2 regions of the Sphingomonas sp. J344 genome follow, and region 2 is predicted to be linked to the other one. Evidence: riboswitches for the same ligand, from Rfam matches in the RefSeq annotation. Region 2 holds a riboswitch; the other holds the start of a gene.
What was found. Region 2 has a riboswitch for cobalamin ahead of LRS12_RS08450 (DUF1852 domain-containing protein). Riboswitches for the same ligand answer to the same signal wherever they lie in the genome.
Positions count from the first base shown of each region.

Region 1: linked by a shared signal. The riboswitch ahead of LRS12_RS15125 (TonB-dependent receptor plug domain-containing protein) and the one ahead of LRS12_RS08450 (DUF1852 domain-containing protein) in region 2 are both predicted to bind cobalamin.

Region 1 is NZ_JAJONB010000001.1:2,958,109-2,967,857, forward strand. It holds gene LRS12_RS15100 (TMEM165/GDT1 family protein) at 56-622, shown strand; gene LRS12_RS15105 (ABC transporter ATP-binding protein) at 619-1,386, opposite strand; gene LRS12_RS15110 (iron ABC transporter permease) at 1,383-2,369, opposite strand; gene LRS12_RS15115 (ABC transporter substrate-binding protein) at 2,366-3,226, opposite strand; gene LRS12_RS20415 (hypothetical protein) at 3,226-3,441, opposite strand; gene LRS12_RS15125 (TonB-dependent receptor plug domain-containing protein) at 3,449-5,164, opposite strand; cobalamin riboswitch at 5,343-5,562, opposite strand; partial or broken gene LRS12_RS15130 (DUF1993 family protein) at 5,637-6,189, opposite strand; gene LRS12_RS15135 (cytochrome c family protein) at 6,546-6,971, shown strand; partial or broken gene LRS12_RS15140 (sugar phosphate isomerase/epimerase) at 7,071-7,332, shown strand; gene LRS12_RS15145 (sugar MFS transporter) at 7,355-8,656, shown strand; gene LRS12_RS15150 (hydroxypyruvate isomerase family protein) at 8,653-9,561, shown strand; gene LRS12_RS15155 (DUF1080 domain-containing protein) at 9,573-9,749, shown strand, end outside.
Region 2 is NZ_JAJONB010000001.1:1,638,461-1,648,209, forward strand. It holds gene LRS12_RS08415 (extracellular solute-binding protein) at 1-391, opposite strand, end outside; gene LRS12_RS08420 (extracellular solute-binding protein) at 345-1,010, opposite strand; partial or broken gene LRS12_RS08425 (IS5/IS1182 family transposase) at 1,198-1,293, opposite strand; gene LRS12_RS08430 (acyl-CoA thioesterase) at 1,401-2,174, opposite strand; gene LRS12_RS08435 (flavin reductase family protein) at 2,171-2,740, opposite strand; gene LRS12_RS08440 (bile acid:sodium symporter family protein) at 2,779-3,777, opposite strand; gene LRS12_RS08445 (methionine synthase) at 3,863-4,891, opposite strand; gene LRS12_RS08450 (DUF1852 domain-containing protein) at 4,922-5,908, opposite strand; cobalamin riboswitch at 6,036-6,259, opposite strand; gene LRS12_RS08455 (DUF3147 family protein) at 6,991-7,341, opposite strand; gene LRS12_RS08460 (copper resistance protein B) at 7,403-8,206, opposite strand; gene LRS12_RS08465 (copper resistance system multicopper oxidase) at 8,427-9,749, opposite strand, start outside.

The DNA of each region.
Region 1 (9,749 bases), 1.3 Mb from region 2:
GGCGGAGGGGCGTGGTGTCGTTGGAATTCGCATCCGCCCGGCCCGGAGACTTGTCGTGGAACCCTTCCTCACCTCCACCGCCGTGGTCGCGCTCGCCGAAATCGGCGACAAGACGCAGTTGCTCGCGATCTTGCTCGCGACGCGGTTCAAGCGGCCATTGCCGATCGTCGCCGGCATCCTCGTCGCGACGCTCGCCAACCATTTCCTCGCGGCGCTTGTGGGGCAACAGGCCGCGGCGCTGCTGGAGGGGGCATGGTTCCGCTACCTGATCGCCGCGTCCTTCATCGCGATGGCGGCGTGGACCCTGGTCCCCGACAAGATCGACGATCTCGAGGACAAGCCCGCGCGCTTCGGCGCGTTCCTCACCACCACCATCGCCTTCTTCATCGTCGAGATGGGCGACAAGACCCAGATCGCGACCGTCGCGCTCGGCGCGCGCTTTGCCGAGGTCGGCTGGGTCACGGCGGGAACGACGCTGGGCATGATGCTGGCGAACGTCCCCGCGGTCTATCTCGGCAACGAACTGGTGAAGCGCGTTCCGATGCGCACCGTCCGGATCATCGCGGCTTCGCTGTTCCTCGCGATCGGCGTGTGGGTGCTGGTCCAGACGCTGCGGGGTTAGTCGAGAAAGCGGATCGCCGCGCCATCGGCATCGCGGACGATCCGCACGCGGACATCGTACAGCTCGGCCAGCATCGCCTCGGTCATCACCGCTTCGGCGGGCCCGGCGGCGAGGATGCGCCCGTCGCGCACCGCGACGACATCGTCGGCGATGCGCAGCGCGAGGTCGATATCGTGGATCGCCATCACCACCGTCCGCCCCGCATCGGCCCGCGCGCGCAGTCGCCGCGCGGCGTCGATCGCGTGACGCGGGTCGAGATCGGCGGTCGGTTCGTCGACGATCAGCACTTCGGGATCGCCGACGATCGCGCGGGCGAGCAGCACGCGGGCCAGCTCGCCGCCCGACAGGTCGGTGGCGGGTCGGTCGCGCAGGGCGAGCAGGTCGCATTCGGCCAGCGCACGCTCGATCGCCGGGAGCAGCGCGACGGGCAGCCCGCCGAATGCGGGCAACTGCGGGAGCAGGCCAAGCGCGACCACCCGCTCGACGCTGATCGGCCAATCCACGCCGACGCGCTGGGGAAGGTAGGCCCGCCGTCGCGCCAGATCCTGCCGCCGCAACGCGGGCAGGGGGGTGTCGCCCAGCCGAACACTGCCGCTTTCGGGCGCGAGCAATCCCGCCGCCACCTCGAGCAGGCTGGACTTGCCCGCGCCATTGGGGCCAATCACGGCGGTCAGACGCCCCGCCGCGAAGCGGGCCTCGATCCTGTCGAGCACCAGCCGCCCGCCGCGCCTCAATGTGATCGCCTCAAGGGTCAGCGCGGTCATGGCGTCCGGCTCCGCATGCGCAGCACCAGCCACAGGAAGAAGGGTGCCCCGACCAGTGCGGTGAACACGCCCAGATGGATCGGGCTGTCGAGCCGGATCAGCCGCGTGGCGATATCGGCGGCGGTCAGCAACGCCGCCCCTGCCAGCGCCGCCGGAACCAGTGTCGCGCCGGGTCGATGCCCGACGAACGGGCGTACCAGATGCGGCGCGACCAGCCCGATGAACCCGATCGTGCCGACGACTGCTGTCGCTGCGCCGACGCCAAGCCCGGTCCCGGCGAGCGCCAGCAACCGGGTGCGGCGCACATCGACGCCCAGGCTCTCCGCCTGCACCTCGCCCAGCGCGAGCGCGTCGAGCGACCGCGCGGTAGCGAGCAGAGCGCCCGCGCCGAGCAGGATCAACGGCGCGGCGAGCGTGATCTCCTCCCACCCGCGATTGGCGAGCGAACCCATCAGCCAGGTCATGATTTCATAGGCGGCATAGGGATTGGGCGCGAGGTTGAGCGCGAGGCTGATCCCCGCACCGGCAAGGCTGGAAATCGCAGCTCCCGCAAGGATCAGCGCCAGCGTTCCGCCGCCACGCGCGAGCAGCAGCGCCGCAAACCCCGCCGCCATCGCTCCGGCCAGCCCCGCCAGCGGCGCGGCGAGCGGCGCGACCGCAGCCAGCCCGTAATAGATCGCAATCACCGCACCGAGCGACGCGCCGCCCGAAATGCCGAGCAGCCCCGGTTCGGCCAGCGGATTTCGCAGCAACCCCTGCAACACCGCGCCCGACAGGCCGAGGATCGCCCCGGTCAGCACGCCGAGCAGCATGCGCGGCAGCCGGATTTCGGTGATGACCACCCCGGTCAGCCGCGCGGTCCCGCTGGCCTCGCCCCCCAGCCATCCGGCATAATCCAGCCCCAGCGTGCCGATGCCGAGCGAGGTCAGGCCAAGTGCGAGCGTCACCAGCGCCAGAACAGGGATCAGCAACCGCCCGCTCATCGGGTCGCCCTCTGCCGGTTTGCCGTTTCAAGCTGACCGCGCAGCTCCGCCGCCGCCTCGGCGATCAGCGGCGTGCCGCAGATATAGGCGCGCGGGCTGACCCCGACCTGTCGCCCGGCCCATTGCTTGCGGACCAGCGGATGCCGCGCAACGCGGTCGCGCAGGCTCTGGCCGACCACGCCGCCGACCGGCGCGACGAGGATATCGGGGTTGAGCGCCAGCAACGCCTCGACATCGGTGCCCGCGACACCCTCCTTCGCCGCGTTGCGCGCACCCGCCGCGTCGAGCACCGCGTCGTACAGCGCGCCCTCCCCGCGCGAGAGGCCGTCGCCGCTCCACGACGCGACGCGCAGGTTAAGCGCGGGACGGCGCGACAGCTCGGCCAGCCGCGCATCCATGCCCGCGATCAGCGCCTCGCCCCGCGCAACCGTCCCCAGCCGCGCGGCCAGCGCGCGCACCGTGGCGCGGATCTCGTCCAGGCTCTGCGGTTGTGCCACCTCGATCATCGGAAAGCCGAAGCGGCGCAGTGCAGCGCGGGTCGCCGCCGACCCAAAGCTGTCGGCGACAATCAGATCGGGCTGTTGCCGTACCACATCCTCGATCTCGCCGCGATTGACCGCGATGCCGCGCGCGCGCGCCGACATCAGCGACAGTAGCGGATCGCGCGACAGCCAGGTGACCGACGCGATCCGCTCGGGCGGGAGCAGCATCAGCACCAGCTGGTCGGTGCACTGGTTGATCGACATGACGCGCATTGGCAGTGCGGGCTTCGCACCGGCCACGGGTGGAGGCGCGCTGCCGGCCGAAACCGGCAGCGTCATCCCCGCGATCGCCAGCGCGATGCCGGCGCGCCGCATCACAGCTTGACCCGCACCCCGGCGAACGCGCCGACGCCCGGCGTCGCGAAGCTGAACACCTCTTCGTAATCGACGTCGAACAGGTTCTCGACCCGCCCGAACAGCTGGACCTTCTCTACCACCTCGAACGCGACGTTGAAATTCACCAGCGTGAACGGCTTCAGCGATACGCGCACCGGGGTATAGCTGGGGTCGGTGAAGGCGATATCGGTCATCCGCCCGTTATGCCGTACCGTCAGCGTGGTCGAAAGCCGCTCGTCGCTGCTGGTGTAGGTCGCGTTGAAGCTGGCGATGTCGCCCGGCCGCCGCACTTCCTCGACGCCACTCTCTTCCGCATTGAGATGCGTGTAGCTCGCGTCGAACCGCAGCTGCGGGATCGGGCGTGCGCTGAGGAACAGCTCGACGCCATGCTGCTTGGACAGGGTCGTGCGGTTGGCTGGCGTCGCGACGAAGGTCGGGGGCGGGGTAGGTGGTGTAGATCTCGTCCTCGAGCGTCGAGTCGAAATAGGTCGCGCCGAACGTCACCGTATCGTCCGCGAGCGTTTGCTCGATGCCCGCTTCCCAGCCTTCCGACTTTTCCGGCTTCAGGTTCGGGTTGCCGATATAGACACCGTCAGAGAAGCCATAGAGCTCGTAATAGCCGGGATTCTTGACCCCGGTGCCATAAGCGACGCGCACGCGCGTGTCGGTGGGCAGGCGATAGCTGCCCTGTACACGCCAGGTTGTCGCGTCGTCGAAGCGGTTATTGTCGTCGTGACGGATCGAGCCACTTGCTGCGAAATCGCCCGCAGTCAGTTCATATTGCGCGACCAGTCCGAGATTATCGGTGGTCCGCTTGCCGGTGAAGGCATCCCACGGCGATCCGGTGCCGGGAGTGGTATTGCGGAACTCCTCACGCTCCAGATCGACCGCGCCGGTCAGCCGGTGGGTGACCGCGTCGCTGCCGAAGCGCAGGCTCGACACCAGCGAGCCCTTGTAGCGCTGGCCGGTATTGCCGAAATCGACGACGTCATTGGCGCGAAACATCGTCCGCTCGGTATCTGCGAACTGGCCGGAGAGCGTCGTGGTCCAGCGCCCGTCTAGTGCGCTGAACTGTGCGCTGAGCAGACCGTAAAGGCCACGGTTGCGGTAATGCACGCCGGGGCTGTCGATCGTATAGCCAAAGGTCGGGCTGGCGGGGTTCCCGTCGCTGTTGTTGGCATCCGCGTCGGTCACGCTGTAGCGCAGCACTCCGGTCAGCGTGAAGCTGTCCGACGGAGTCCAGTTGAACTTCCCGCTCAGCGCTGCGCTTTTCGACCCGATGTTGCGGGTGCCGGCGCGCGCCGTCGGGGTGCCGTCGGTGATGAAGCCCGTTGCCGACAGCGCATAGTCGAAACTGCCCGAAGCACCCGCGGCGCGTGCCGCCGCGCTGACGGTGCCGAACGACCCGCCCTCGATCCGCGCGCTGAACCCCGGTGCCTCGCGACCCGACAGCGTCAGATAATGGATCACGCCGCCGATCGCGTCGGACCCATAGAGCGAGGATTGCTGACCGCGCAGCACCTCGACCCGCGCGGCGCTGTCGGCCAGTACGCCGCTATAGTCGAACTCGCCCTGGAACGGGTCGGATACCTCGATCCCGTCGATCAGGGTCAGGACATGATTGCCCTCGGTCCCGCGAATGCGGATCTGCGTCAGCCCGCCGATCTGGCGGCTGACCGCCACGCCCGGTACGTCCCGCAGCACATCGGACAGGTTGCGTGTCTGACGCTGTTCCAGCGCTTGCGCGTCGATGACGGTGGCCGATCCGCCGATCTGCTCGATGGGAACGGCCTCGCCGGAGCGCGAGGCAGTGACGACGACGGTCTCGCTCGAGACTTCGGCGACGGCGGTTTCGCCCGCAATGGCGGGCGACGCCGCAGCGATGGCGAGCGTGGAAACGGACAGCAACTTCAACATGGGACATCCCCCGGCGCCGAGCAACGAGGGCAGGGGCCTGGCCATCCGCAGGCGGATGACGGGCGTCAATGCATCAAACGGGCGCATGATCGCCTGACGCACGACACCGCAGCGGCCCCCGCCGCTAGGTTCGTCGCTCAGACGGAGGACCGTGCCGTGGCCATTCCCTGGACCAAGGCAAGAGCGACCATGCGCCGGCAGGTCTCCTGGCTCGCGGGTCAGGGCAGGATGCACGGCCTTCCCGGACGATTGTCCAGTGGCTGTTCCCTCGAAGGGGAACCAGTGCATCGCGCTCGCCGCTTACAGTTGCAGGGACAGCCACGGAATTGGGCGAAAAACCGCCCGCACCGCATTCCCGTTTAAGCCCCTTGCGGGGCACCGGCGCGATCATGAAGCGCGGGGTCGCCCCCATGCTTCGAGCGGGTCTTTAGGACCGGTTCGAGGCGCCCGCAAGCATTATATAAAGAATTCTTTATATCGTTTCCGGGCGCAGGAAGCGGAACATGTGTGCGACATAATCGACCTTGCCCAACTCTACTCCCTGCGCGCGCAGGATCGCATAAGCGGTCATCAGGTGGAAATAGAATTGCGGCAGCGCCCAGTCGCGGACGAACTGCTCGGCGGTCAGGTCGAACACCATCCCCTGGGGCAGCGCATGGGCGATGGGGGGCGCCGGGGTCGATATCGGGCATATCGCTGCCGACTTGCTCCAGCAGCGCCAGCGTCTCACCAATCCGCGCCCGCGCATCGGCAATGGTGCCGGGATGTTCGCCCCCGTTGCGGCCTTCATCGAGCAGTTCGGAGAGCGACGCGGGAAATGCCTCGCCGCGCAGACGGTACACGCCTTCCTGTGCCTGGACACAGGCAAAGCGGATCTGCGTCGCCAGCGGAAACATGTCCGGTGCCAGCCGTGCCGCCATCAGCGCTTCAGTGACGCAGCCCTGCTCCTCGGCCTTGGCGAGCCACGCCGAAAGTGCGCGCAGCATCTGGCCATAGGTTGGGACGATCAAAGCGGATGGGGTCATTCGCGGCTCCGTTTCAGATGGTTGGGCGGGCGACCTAAGACAAGAGAGCGATGCGCGCCAGCGGGCTTCGATATGCACTTGTCCAAGGGCCGGGGTCAGAGCGGCTCCAGCGAAGTCCATTTCTGCGCACCGCGATGATTCTCGATCATCGCGTCGACGAACCACGGTACGCAGCCCGTCCGCGTCTCGCGGAGGCGTGGCGATGCCTGGTCTCGTACCGATCGGGCGAGATTGCGGTACAGATTGGCGAAATCTGTGGAAATGTGGTCCCCAAAGCTTTCTCCCCCATAGATTTCGGTGAACCGTGCGCGTCAGGCTTGCGCTCGGCACCGGCAACCGCTTAGATACTGTCAACGATGTCAGCCGACTGGTTGTCACACTCGGAGGGGATAGTGAAATCTCTCATCGCACTGCCCCTCGTGGCGGTAATATGTGGCGTGGTAGCGCTAACGGCCGGTTCTCCGAGCGTGCGTGCGCGTCCAGTCCAGGATGGCGCTCAGGCATTTGCCGCGTGCCGCGCCTGCCATACGCTTGCCCCAGGCGGGAAGAGCGTGATGGGTCCCAATCTCAACAAGCTGTTCGGGCGGAAGGCGGGATCGGCTCCCGGGTTTAATTACAGCCCCGCGCTCAAGCAATCCGGCATTGTCTGGGATGCGAAGACCCTCGACCAATATCTCGCCGCCCCCACCACGAAGGTGCCCGGGTCGCGGATGGTGATGAAGGTGGCCGATCCCGCGCGTCGGGCCGCGCTGATCGCCTATCTGAAGGCCGAAACAAAATAGCTGTGCCTGTGGGGGAGATGTCATGAGGGGTCCGGCGGTTTTCCTCGCACAGTTTATGGGCGATGCTGCGCCGTTCGACACCTTGCCCTCCGCCGCGCGCTGGATGGCGGAGGCCGGTTGTGTCGGTCGCTTGGCGACGGACAGGTCGATTTCGGCGGAATCTTTTCGGAACTCACGCAATGTGGCTATGCCTGCTGGGCGGCGCTCGAACGGGAAAGCTGCCTCAAGCATCCCGAGGACGGCGCGCGAAGGCGCACCGTTCATCGCCGCGCACATGATCCGCAAGGCGGACAAGGCATTCGACGATTTCGCCGGTGGCAGCGATCCGGGGCTCAACCGGGCGATGCTGGGGCTGGCATAAATACAAAAGGGGGGATGCAGCGATGGCCGAGAGATATCATAAGGGGCGGCTGTTCTGGCTGGGCATATTGGCGCTTTTTACCGCGGCGGCGGGGCTCGCCATTCGCGGCGCCATCGCCAGCGGGCTCAAGGCGGAGTGGATCGATCCGGTCGCGCCGTTGCAAGCGGGTGAGCTGATCGCCGCCGCCCTGGGCGCGGCATTCCTGAGCTTTGCAATCACCCTGTTCGTCGCGAGCGCATTTCTCGACCAGATCGGCATGAAGCGCTGCCTGGTCGCTGCCGGGCTGTGCTTCTTCGCCGGGCCGCTGCTGATCGTCACCGCGGGCCATCTGGCGACCGGCATGACGATCTACACGATCGTGTGGGTCGGGATGCTGCTCAGCGGGATCGGCTGGGGACTGACAGAGGCGGCGATCAACCCGCTGACGACGCAACTCTATCCCGATGACGCGACCCACCGGCTCAATGTGCTCCACGCCTGGTTCCCCGGCGGCATCATCATCGGTGGCCTGGCCGGTTTCTTCCTGTCGGCTACCCTGTCCTGGCAGGGGATCATGGCGCTGGTGATGATTCCGGCGGCCGCGACGATCCTGATGGCGGCAACCACAAATTTCCCGCCGCCGCTGCGCAGCGAAAGCGGCGTGACCTTCGGCCAGATGATCGGCGAGGTGTTTCGCCGCCCGAGCTTCTTCATCTGGTTCGGCGCGATGTTCCTGACCGCCGCGTCCGAACTCGCGCCCGGCCAGTGGATCGACGTCGCCCTGTCCAACCGCGTCGGCATGCGCGGCATCCTGCTGCTGGTGTACGTCAACGCGCTGATGTTCGTGTTCCGCCATTTCGCGGGGCGGCTGGCGAACAGGATCTCCAACCCCGGCCTGCTGTGGGTGTCGAGCTTGCTCGCCGGCATCGGGCTGTTCATGCTGTCGCAGGCGCAGTCGCCGGTTGCCGCGATCATCGCCTCTACCGTCTGGGGCCTGGGCGTATGCGTGATGTGGCCGACGATGCTCGCCTCGGTCGCGGAACGCTATCCGCGCGGCGGGGCGTGGGCGATGGGGCTGGTCGGATCGGCCGGCGCGCTCGCCAGCTTCTTCGTGCTGCCGCAGCTGGGCGCGATGTTCGACCAGGCGAAGATCGAGTTCGCGGGCGGGCCGGAGGCATTCGCCGCGCTGACGGGTGCAGCCAAGCTGGCGGTCGAAGATGCGGCGGCTTCGGTGTCGTTCCAGAAGCTCGCGATCCTACCCGCGATCCTGCTCGTTGTGTTCGGCTTCATCTGGCTGCGCGAACGCGGCAAGTCGCGCGCACAGCTAGCGGGTGAAGCGGCGTGAAGTTGACGCGGCGCTCCGTCCTCGCCGCCGGTGCCGCCACGGCGGGTGCGGCGGCGATGGCGCACGCCGCGACGCAATCGAATGCGCCGCGCTTCTCGCTCGGCTATGCGCCGCATGAGGGTAGCTTCAGGAGTCGGGGCAGTCGGCTGGAGCAGATCGCCTTTGCCGCCGATCAGGGCTTTACCGCCTGGGAGGATAACGAGGCCGCCGCTCGCCCCGTCGAAGAGCAAACCGCGATGGCCAGGGTGCTGCACCAGCGCGGCATGACGATGGGCGTGTTCGTCGCGTCGATGCCCAAATGGGCGCAGTCGCGACCGGTGCTCGGGGCGAATGACGATGGCGATCGCACGGCGTTTCTCGCTGATATCCGCGCGTCGATCGACGTCGCCAAGCGCCTCAATGCGAAGTGGATGACGGTCGTCCCAGGCTTTCTCGACCGCCGCGTGCCGATCGACATCCAGACGGGCCGGGTGATCGACACGATGCGCCGTGCCGCCGACATTGTCGCCCCGCACGGGTTGGTGATGGTGATGGAACCGCTCAATACCCTCGTCGACCATCCCGGCGTGTTCCTGCAGACGGTGCCCCAGGGCTATGCCATCGCGCGCGGGGTCGACAGCCCGGCGGTGAAGATCCTCGCCGACCTCTATCATGAGCAGATCCAGGCCGGACATCTCATCCGCACCATGGACAGTTGCTGGAGCGAGATCGCCTATCTCCAGTTCGGCGACAATCCTGGCCGCAAGGAGCCGGGCACCGGCGAAATCAACTATCGCAACATCGTTCGCTGGCTGCGCGCAAAGAAGTTCGCGGGCGTCATCGGCATGGAGCACGGCAATTCGGTTGAAGGCCGCGCTGGCGAAGATCGGCTGATCGCCGCCTATCGCGAGATCGACGCGGCATGAAGGGGAAGGGCGTGAAACTCAGTCTGTCCATCGCGGCATTGGTACTGGCTGCTGCGAGCGGCTCCGCCCCGGCGCAGGACAAGCCGGGCTTTCGCGATACGCCAACCATCCCAGGGACCAGCTGGAAGGTACACGACGCCGACAGGCCCCATCCGATCGTGGTGACGCCGTCCGCACTGCCCGGCGGT
Region 2 (9,749 bases):
CGGGCTGGCGCGCAGCGAAGGCGGCGACGCTCATCGGGTTGGCGGTGAAGGTCGCATAGGCATCCACCGGCGGCGGTGCGGGCACATCGGGCGACGCGGGGTACTCGTTATTGTTCTTCGAGATATGCGCCTGGCTGTCGGCAGAGGCGAAGAATTCGAGCAGCTTGAGTGCATTCGCCTTGTTCGGGGCGTTGGCCGCGACGCCGCCACCGGAGATGTTGATATGCGCGCCCTTGCCGTCGAGGCTGGGGAATCCGAGCTTCACCTTCTGCGTGATGGCGCGATCCGCTGCGTCTTCACCGGTGGCCATCCGCACATAATAATAGCTGTTGGTCAGCGCGACTTCACATACGCCAGCGCCGACCGCGCAGAATCTGGTCGCGGTCGCCACCCTCCGGAGGGCGGGCCATGTTGGCGACGATGCTCTTGACCCACTGGTCCGTGCGTGCCGGCCCCCAGGCCTCGATCAGGGCACCGACGAGCGAGAGGTTATAGACGCTGTCGGACGAGCGGACGCAGATCTTGCCCTTGAAACGCGGGTCGGCAAGCTTGGCGTAATCGTCAATCTCTTCGGGCTGAACCTTGGCCGCGTCATAGGCGACGACGCGCGCGCGGCGCATGAAGCCGTACCAGTTTCCGCCGGGTTCGCGCAGATTGTCGGGGATGCGCGCGGTCAGCGTTTCGGACTGAACCGGCTGGAACAGGCCCGCCTGCTGCGCGCGCCACAACGCGCCGGCATCGGCGGTGATGAACAGGTCGGCAGGGCTGTTTGCACCCTCGCTCTTCATCCGGGCGATGAGTTCGTCGGGCCGCCCCTCGATCCGGTTGATCTTGATCCCGGTTTCGCGCGTGAACCGCTCATACAATGCATTGTCGCTGTCATAATGGCGCGCGGTGTAGAGGTTGACGACCTGTTCACCCGCGGCTGCGCCGCTGTCCTTGGCGCCGTCCGAACAGGCGGTGGTCAGCGCGAGCGTAAAGGTTGCGGCGACGGCAAGAAATCTCGACACATCAACTCCAGTCGTTCGTAAATGACCCCGCCGATCTAGACCAGTTGCAACCGGTTCTCAACAACCCCGTGGCGGGATCAGCAGCGCGTCATTCGATTCGCTAGCGACCAGCCAAACCGCGCGCAACGCGATCCGACGCTCAAAGCCGCTGAGAAAAGTTGAGATGTTCGAGATGCACCGCGCGCCGGATGATGCCGCTGATCACCCGCCGATCATCGACCCGCGCCACACCGCGCACGTTGTCCGGCAGCGGACGCAGCCGTTCGAACTGGGCTTCACTCAACCAAAACTCGCTCTAATTCCCGAAAGCGGTCGTCGTTATCATGCTCTTGCGGTTCGCTTGGAGATGAGACGCAGGCCGCCTAGAAGAACGGCAGTGAGCGGCATATGTCACCCGAACGCGGTGGGCCGTCCTTCGCGGTCGACTGCAACCATCGTAAAGCGCGCCGACCCGGCCAGGCGGCGTTCGCCCGTCAAAAGGCCTTCTGCCCACAGGTCCACAGCGATTTGCACCGACGTGCGGCCGGTACCAACCGGTCTGGCTGCGAGTTCGACCAACTCACCTTCACGGATGGGAGACTCGAATTCAATCTTGTCCGACGCCGCCACGACCATCACCGCGCGCGCGCGCCGGGTCGCGGCGATAAACGCCGCCTTGCCCATCATCTTGAGCGCGTCGCCGCCGTAGAGCGTACCATAATGGTTGGTCTGCGGTGGGAATACGATCTCGACCATCCGCAAGAGATCGTCGTTTGGCGCAGAAGCAGTCAGGTCGAGCGGCGGGAGCGGCAGGACCGTTTCGGCCGTCTTTACCGCGACCATCGCAAAGCGCCCGCTCGCGCAGGTGCGTCGCTCACCAGTAACCAGGGCTTCGGCAACGAGTTCGACCTCCACATCGAGCGAACTGTTGCCGACACGAACCACGCGACCGGTGGCCTCGACCATCTCGCCGATGCGTCCCGGTGCCCTGAAATCGATCTTGTCCGATGCTGCGGTAACGAACGGTGCGCGGCCATGACGTGTGGCGGCAAGAAACGCCACCTTGTCCATATGTGCGAGCGCCACGCCGCCGAACAGCGTGCCGTGATGGTTGGCATCGCCGGGGAAGATCATATCGATCAACTGGACGGTACCGGGCGCAACGGCGGCGAGGTCGCTGCTCATCGATCTGCGCACGCTGCCGAGGCAGCGGCTCCGACCTTGAGCCCTGAAGATGGCAATGAACAGTGCATCTGATCGACGGGCGCAAGAGTGTGGAAGTCGCTGGAGTGGAAGACGAGAGGCATGACCGCGTTGGCCACCGATGCGCGATGAAGGCGAAACAGGACGATGTCGTGGTCTCCGGCAGGTATCTCCCGCTCGAGTGCGCATTCGAGCCAGGCTGTCGCACCGGCGAGGAACAGCCCGCCGTTGGTGGTCACGTCATAATCCAGCCCCTCAAACCGGTCGTCGCTGCGCTGCGATAGCTGACGCGCGACTGCGGCGTGCCCGTGGCCCAGAAATGAGATTCCGATCCGGTCGCACCCGCGCAATTGCTGCCAGGTCCACGACCCGTGCTTGATGCACACCGAGACCAATGCGGGCTTGAGCGAGATCGCCACGAAGGCGCTTGCGGTCATGCCGATCGGCTGGTCCCCATTCATCGCGCACAATGCCGTGACGCCGGTCGGGAACCGGCCGAACAGCTGGCGCAGATCGCTGTCGTCGTCGATATCGCGGAGGATGGTCATAGGGTTTGATCCTTGACTGACGGCTGGATGAATCGGGGTCATGCCGCGGCTGTGACCATCGGCACGGCTTGTTCGGGGCGCAGGCTGTAGCGCCGGGCGAGCGCGGCGCAGATCATCAGCTGCATCTGGTGGTACAGCATCAGCGGCAGGACGATCAGGCCAACAGTGCTGGCCGGAAAGAGGATGTTCGCCATCGGCAGTCCGCTCGCCATGCTCTTTTGCGATCCACAGAACGCGATCGTGACTTCATCCTCGACCGGCAGGCGCGACAGGCGAGCGGCCGCAGTCGTGAAGACGAGGGCGATCGACAGCAGCAGCAGATCGAGCAGGATGACCAGCGCAATGCTCTGCGGCGTCACCTTGCTCCAGATGCCCGCGACCACGCCCGCGCTGAACGCCGCATAGACGACCAGCAGGATCGATCCGCGATCGACCAGCATCGTCAGCGTCTTCTGGCGGGTGAACCAGTCGCCGACCAGCGGGCGCGCCAACTGGCCGATGATGAAGGGCAGCAGGATCTGCAGCGCGATCTCGCGCACCGCGTCGAGCGAAATGCCGCCGCTATTGGTGGTCAGCAGCAGTGCCGCGAGCACAGGCGTGATCACCACCCCGGCTAGGTTCGACAGCGACGCGCAGCACAGCGCCGCCGGGACATTGCCGCGCGCGATTGAGGTCAGCGCGATCGACGATTGCACCGTGGAGGGCAACAGGCACAGGAACATCAGGCCGGTGACCAGCCCGCTATCCAGAACGCCCCCCGCCAGAGCGATCAACGCGAACCCGATCACCGGGAAGGCGAGGAAGGTGGTGGCAAAGACCAGACCCTGCAGGCGCCAATGGGCGATGCCCTGCCAGATCGCCTGCCGCGAAATCTTCGCGCCATAGATGAAGAACAGCAGCGCGATCGCGGCGTGCACGACATGATCAAGCACCTCTTTCCCGACGCCCCGCGCGGGAATGATCGCGGCCACCGCGACCATCGCCATGATCGCGAAGATATAGGGATCGAGCCGCGGGCGGCGCAGAAGAGCGTTCATCGAATATTCCTGAATCGAGCACGCGACCGCGCCCGGATACGCCGTCCGGCGATGCCGTGTGGGCATCGCCGGACCCGATTTTTGCTTACGCCGCCAGTTCCTTGCGGACGATCTCCGCACCCGCACCCAGCGCCCTCAGCTTGCCGTTCGCAACCGCACGCGACAGCGGCGCCATGCCGCAGTTGGTGGCGGGGATGAGCTTGTCGGCATCGACGAAGCGCAACGCGTTGCGCAGCGTCGCCGCGACCTCTTCGGGCGTCTCGACCGTGTCGGTCGCCACGTCGATCGCGCCGACCATCACCTTCTTGCCGCGAATGAGCTCGATCAGGTCCATCGGTACGCGCGAACACTGGCATTCGAGGCTGACGATATCGATCGTCGACTTCTGCAAATTGGGGAAGATTTCCTCATATTGCCGCCATTCGGAGCCGAGCGTCTTCTTCCAGTCGGTGTTAGCCTTGATGCCATAGCCATAGCAGATGTGGACCGCGGTCTCACACTTCAGCCCCTCGGCGGCGCGCTCCAGAGTCTTGATGCCCCAGTCGTTCGCCTCGTCGAAAAAGACGTTGAACGCCGGTTCGTCGAACTGGACAATATCGACGCCTGCGGCTTCCAGCTCCTTCGCCTCTTCGTTGAGGATGCAGGCGAATTCCCAGGCGAGCTTCTCACGGCTCTTATAGTGATCGTCGTACAACGTATCGATCATCGTCATCGGACCGGGCAGCGTCCATTTGATCGGCCCGTCGGTCTGCGCGCGCAGGTACTTGGCATCCTCGACGAACACCGACCTGGGCCGCGACACCGCGCCCACCACCGACGGCACGCTGGCGTCGTAGCGGTTGCGGATGCGCATGACCTGCTTCTTTTCCCAATCGACGCCTTCCAGATGCTCGATGAAGGTGGTGACAAAATGCTGGCGCGTCTGTTCGCCATCGCCGACGATGTCGATACCCGCCTTTTTCTGATCATCGACCGCAAGGCGCAGCGCGTCCTGCTTGGCGGCGACAAGTTCTTCGCCTTCATGCTTCCACGCGGCCCACAGCTTCTCGGGCTCAGCGAGCCAGGAGGGCTTGGGCAGACTGCCCGCGGTCGTCGTGGGCAACAACATCGTCATGTTCGAAAATACCTTTGAATTCAGGGGAGATCAGGCGGCGAAACTGGCCGACCATTGTTCAAGCGCTGCGCGATAGGGCTTGATGAACCGCTCTTCGGCGAACTTGCCCTGTTCAAACGCGAGCCGGCTACGCTCCTCGCGGTCATAGACGATGCGGGTCAGCGAATAGTCCTGGTATTTCAGGCTAGGCCGATACTGTTCCGCCGCTACCGAATTGGCGTTGTAGATCTCGGGGCGATAGATGCGCTGGAACGTGTCCATCGTCGCAATCGTGCTGACCAGCTCGAGGTTGGTATAGTCGCCCAGCAGGTCGCCGATATGGTAGAAGGCGAAGGGCGCGGCGCTGTTGCGCGGCATGAAGTAGCGGACCTTCATCCCCATCTTCGCGAAATAGTCGTCGGTCGCCGAGAACTCGTCATTCTCATATTCAAAGCCCAGGATCGGGTGCTCGTTGCCGGTACGCTGATAGGTCTTGTTGCTCGACACGCTGAGACAGATCACAGGCGGCTTGCTGAACGTTGCGCGATACGCTTCCGACTTCAGGAAATGCTTGAACAGATTGCCGTGAAGGTCGCCGAACCCTTCTGGCGTGCCCGAGTTGGGATGCGCCTTGCTATGTTCGGGCAGCACGACGCTGAAGTCGTAATCGCGGATGTAGGAGGAAAAATTGTTCCCGACGATGCCGTCCATCCGCGCTCTGGTCTTCTTGTCGATGATCGTGGTCCTGAGGATCTCGATCAGCGGGAACGCATCCTGAGCGCCGTTGGCGGCGACATGCATCTCGGCGGTGATGATGGTGAGCTCGAGCGCGTAGCGATCGCCCGCCGGATTGTCCCAGTGCACCAGTGAATTGAAGCGGTTGTCGATCATGCGCAGCGTGTTGCGCAGATTTTCCTCACGGCGCTCACCCCGCGCCAGATTGGCGAAGTTGGTCGTGATCCGCGTATTGTCGGCCGGCCGATACTCTTCGTCGAACGGAATGCTCTTGAGCGTGAAGGTGAAGGCGCTGTCGGTCATGGTCGGTACCCCAAACTGCATGTGCGGGCAGGAGGGCCGAAGGAAGAACGCGCACGATGGACAGGCGACGGCGGACAGCCGCAAGCCCTGCGTCAAGCGCGATCCACCGGAGACACCCCCGTCCGAGGAACGTTATCGCGTCGGAGGCAGGTCTCCTGGCTCACGGGTCGTCGCGGTGGTTCCGGCCTTCCCGAGCGTCTTGCGGACGCTCAGTGGCACAAAATGGAACCGCCACTCGCCGCTTACAGTTGCGGGGGCAGCGCCGGAATCTGCCCAGAAGGACATCACCGGCTTCCCGTCTTAGCCCCGCCGTCGTGCCTGAGGCGGGGAACCTCGACGCGCCCTTTCAACACAATCGAAACTACGCTGTCAATCCTGATATAAAGATATCTTTATATCGTTATGAGATTGTGCTGCGCGGCGATTGTCATGCGGGAATTGATGATTGACATATCGACGGGTGCGGCCGGTCGAGAGCGTGACGCACAAGGGTCGACCAACGACATGGTCCGCAATCGGGGCGAGATCGAGAGCCATGCTCTCGGACCGCAGACCCACTGCGAGGTGATGATCGAGCGGAAGACGGCAGTGTTCAGAAACGGAGTTCTGGCGCAATCGGCTTACGTGCGTCGGCTTTGCCCACTGCCGTACCCGAAAATAGACAGGCTGCTGACGGCCTAATTCGAGTTGTACGCGCACCACCCGCTACGATGTCTGCTTATGCCGCTCCGGCGGCCACAAGCCGCCAGTCCGGTTGCGGCCCATTTTCGGCCATCGCCCGGCAGGGGTAGCGAACGGCGGGATGTGGGCCGTAAGCGGTCTGGCGGCTTTTGGCAGGACGAACCACGAAAGCAGCCATCGCGTGACTTGCGCGGACAGTGGGTAGATCCCCGCCAAGAGGCTAGTGGATTTCTGCGTTTCAATCCGCTCAACTGCTAGAGGTTATCTCCGACCATCGGTCGCTAGAGGTCAGGTGGATTCGGGGTGGCGACCAAGGCTTATGCGCTTGCTCAATATACATTGCCTCGAACCGGTAAGCTGGATTCGCTAATCTGGCATCGCGAGGTCATGAAGTAGCCGCCTTAAAGCCGGACCCCGAATCGTCCCAGCACAACCGTCATCCCCGCATAGAGCAGCACCGTCAGCACGCATCCGGCTGCGAGCGACGGCAAGAAACCGACGCCACGCTTGAGTAACAGTGGGATCACCAAGAACATCGGCAGGCTGGGAAGCACATACCAGAAGGTCGCGAGTGCGTGATCGGCCATCAGCGTTATGTCGGGTTTGTCGCGCCAGAGCCAGATCATGCCGAGGACAGAGACCAGCGGCAGCGACGCGACCAGCGCGCCGAAGCCGGGGGAGCGGCGGGCGATCTCCGAGACGAGCGCGATGAGCACGCCGGAAATCGCCGCCTTGATTGCTAGGTAGAGCATCAGACCTCCTGAACCGCGCTATGCGCATGCGCCACCATCTTCAGCCCTGCACCTATAACCTTCAGAACCAGGCACGGACCCCCAGGACGAGACTGGTCGCATGCGTATCCTCGCCGGACGCACGCGCGAAGGATGCGGTTCGTCCAAACTTTCGCTCATGCACGATGCCTACATAGGGCGCGAACTCGCGCGCGATCTCGTAGCGCAGACGGAGCCCCGCCTCGGCGCTCGAGAACCCGCCCCCGATGCCGAGCGCCGGGATGTCCTGTGCCGATAGCTCGAACTCGATCTTCGGCTGAAGGATCAGGCGCTGGGTCAGACGCTGGTCATATTCCGCCGACGCACTGGCGCGCAGTTCCCCCTGTGTCGAGAGCGACAGATAGGCATCGACCTCAAACCAATAGGGCGCGAGCCCTTCGATGCCGATCACGGCATGGGTCCGGTCGGGACCATGACCAATCTCCTGTCTCAGACCGCCCTGAAGATTGAAATAGGGGCCGATCGCGCGTGAGTAGAGCGCCTTGAAATCAACGCCTTCGATCGCCTCGCCAAAGGTGCCTTCGCCTTCAGCCTTCAACGCGAGGCGGTTGATGTCACCGCCGAACCATGCGTCGGTCTCGAAACGATATCCTTCATGTCCCTTGGCGATGGTCAGCTCGGCCAGATCGATCGTCACCTTGCTGAACGTGCCGCCACCGTGATGGCGGCGCAGGTCGTCGCGGGTCGGCTGCATCGCCTCGCGGCCCCAGACGCGGTCGGCATAGTTCGCCGCGACGGGGGCGGGTGCCGGGCCAGTGCCCGGCGCCAGGTCGGTGCCGACCGCATCCTCTGCCGGTGCCGCGTCCTTGGGTGTGCAGTGCCCCATTTTTGCGTGTTCGGGGGGACAATCCGGGTCGTTCGTGGGGGGCTCGCCGGCGCCTTGGTATCAGGCATCTGGCAATGCCCCATCGCCGCATGCTCTGGCGTGCAGGCTGACGCGGCCTGAGCCTCAGCCTTGGGAGCCGCCATCGGCGGCATCGTCTGTCCGGCGGGCGCAAGACCCATGGCAGAAACAAAGCCGGTCCCGGCGAGAAGTAGGCTGCCGATCATGCCGCGTCCTCCTGCGGGCGCACGGTCACGACCTGCATCATCCCGGCATGCATGTGATAGAGCATGTGGCAGTGGAACGCCCAGTCGCCCACTGCGTCGGCGGTGAAGTCGAAGGCAGCGGTGCCGCCAGGCTGAACGTTGACGGTGTGCTTGCGCGGCGAATGGTCGCCATGCCCCGTCACCAGCTCGAAGAAATGTCCGTGCAGATGGATCGGGTGGGTCATCATCGTGTCGTTGACCAGGGTGACCCGGACGCGTTCGCCTTCGGTGAACGGGATCGGGGCGCCAACCTCGGACAGCTTCTCGCCATCGAATGCCCACATATAGCGTTCCATATTGCCGGTCAGGTGGATGCGCACTTCGCGCTCAGGGCCGCGAATGTCGGGGTTTCGATCGAGCGCGACCAGATCACGATAATTGAGAACGCGATGGCCGACATCGTCCAGCCCCTGTCCAGGTTCGCCCATCCGATCGACTGGCATCGGCGAGATCGACTGGACCGTCGGCGTCTTGGCAACGTCAGGCGCGACCGAGAAATCGCGCATCGAATGCTTCATCGCGGTGCCAGCGCTGTGTTCCGCGCCGTCGCCGCTTGGCATCGTGCAATGGCCCATGGCCGCATGCTCAGGCGTGCAGGCGGCAGCGCCATGACCGCCCATGCCACCCATTCCCATATCCTTCATCGTCGCCAGCGGTCGCTTGCGCAGCGGTGGCACCGGTGCGCGCATGCCGGGCCGAGGTGCCAGCGTCGCGACCCCCATTCCCGAGCGATCAACCGTCTCGGCGACGAAGGTGTAGGCGCGGTCCTCGCTCGGCTCGACGATCACGTCATAGGTTTCTGCGACCGCGATCTGGAACTCGTCGACCGCAACGGGGCGCACATTCATTCCGTCCGCCTGCACGATGCTGAGCTTCAGCCCCGGAATGCGCAGGTTGAATGTCGTCATCGCCGACGCATTGACGATGCGCAGCCGCACCCGCTCGCCCGGTCGAAACAGGCCGGTCCAGTTCTCTTTCGGGCCATGGCCGTTGACGAGGTAAGTGTATGTCGCGCCGGTGACGTCAGAAATATCGGTCGGGTCCATCCGCATCTTGCCCCAGGCCATCCGCTCGGCGGCCGACATCGCTTCGCCGTCGGTCGCGGTCAGCTTCTGGTGGTTGAAGTAACCGCCCATCTGCTTGAGCTTCTGGAAGATCCGGTGCGGATGCATGAAGCTGTAGTCGGACAGCACGATCACATGCTCGCGATCGGACTGGATCGGATCATCGCCTTCGGGATCGATCACGATCGGGCCGTAATGGCCCATCTGCTCCTGCAA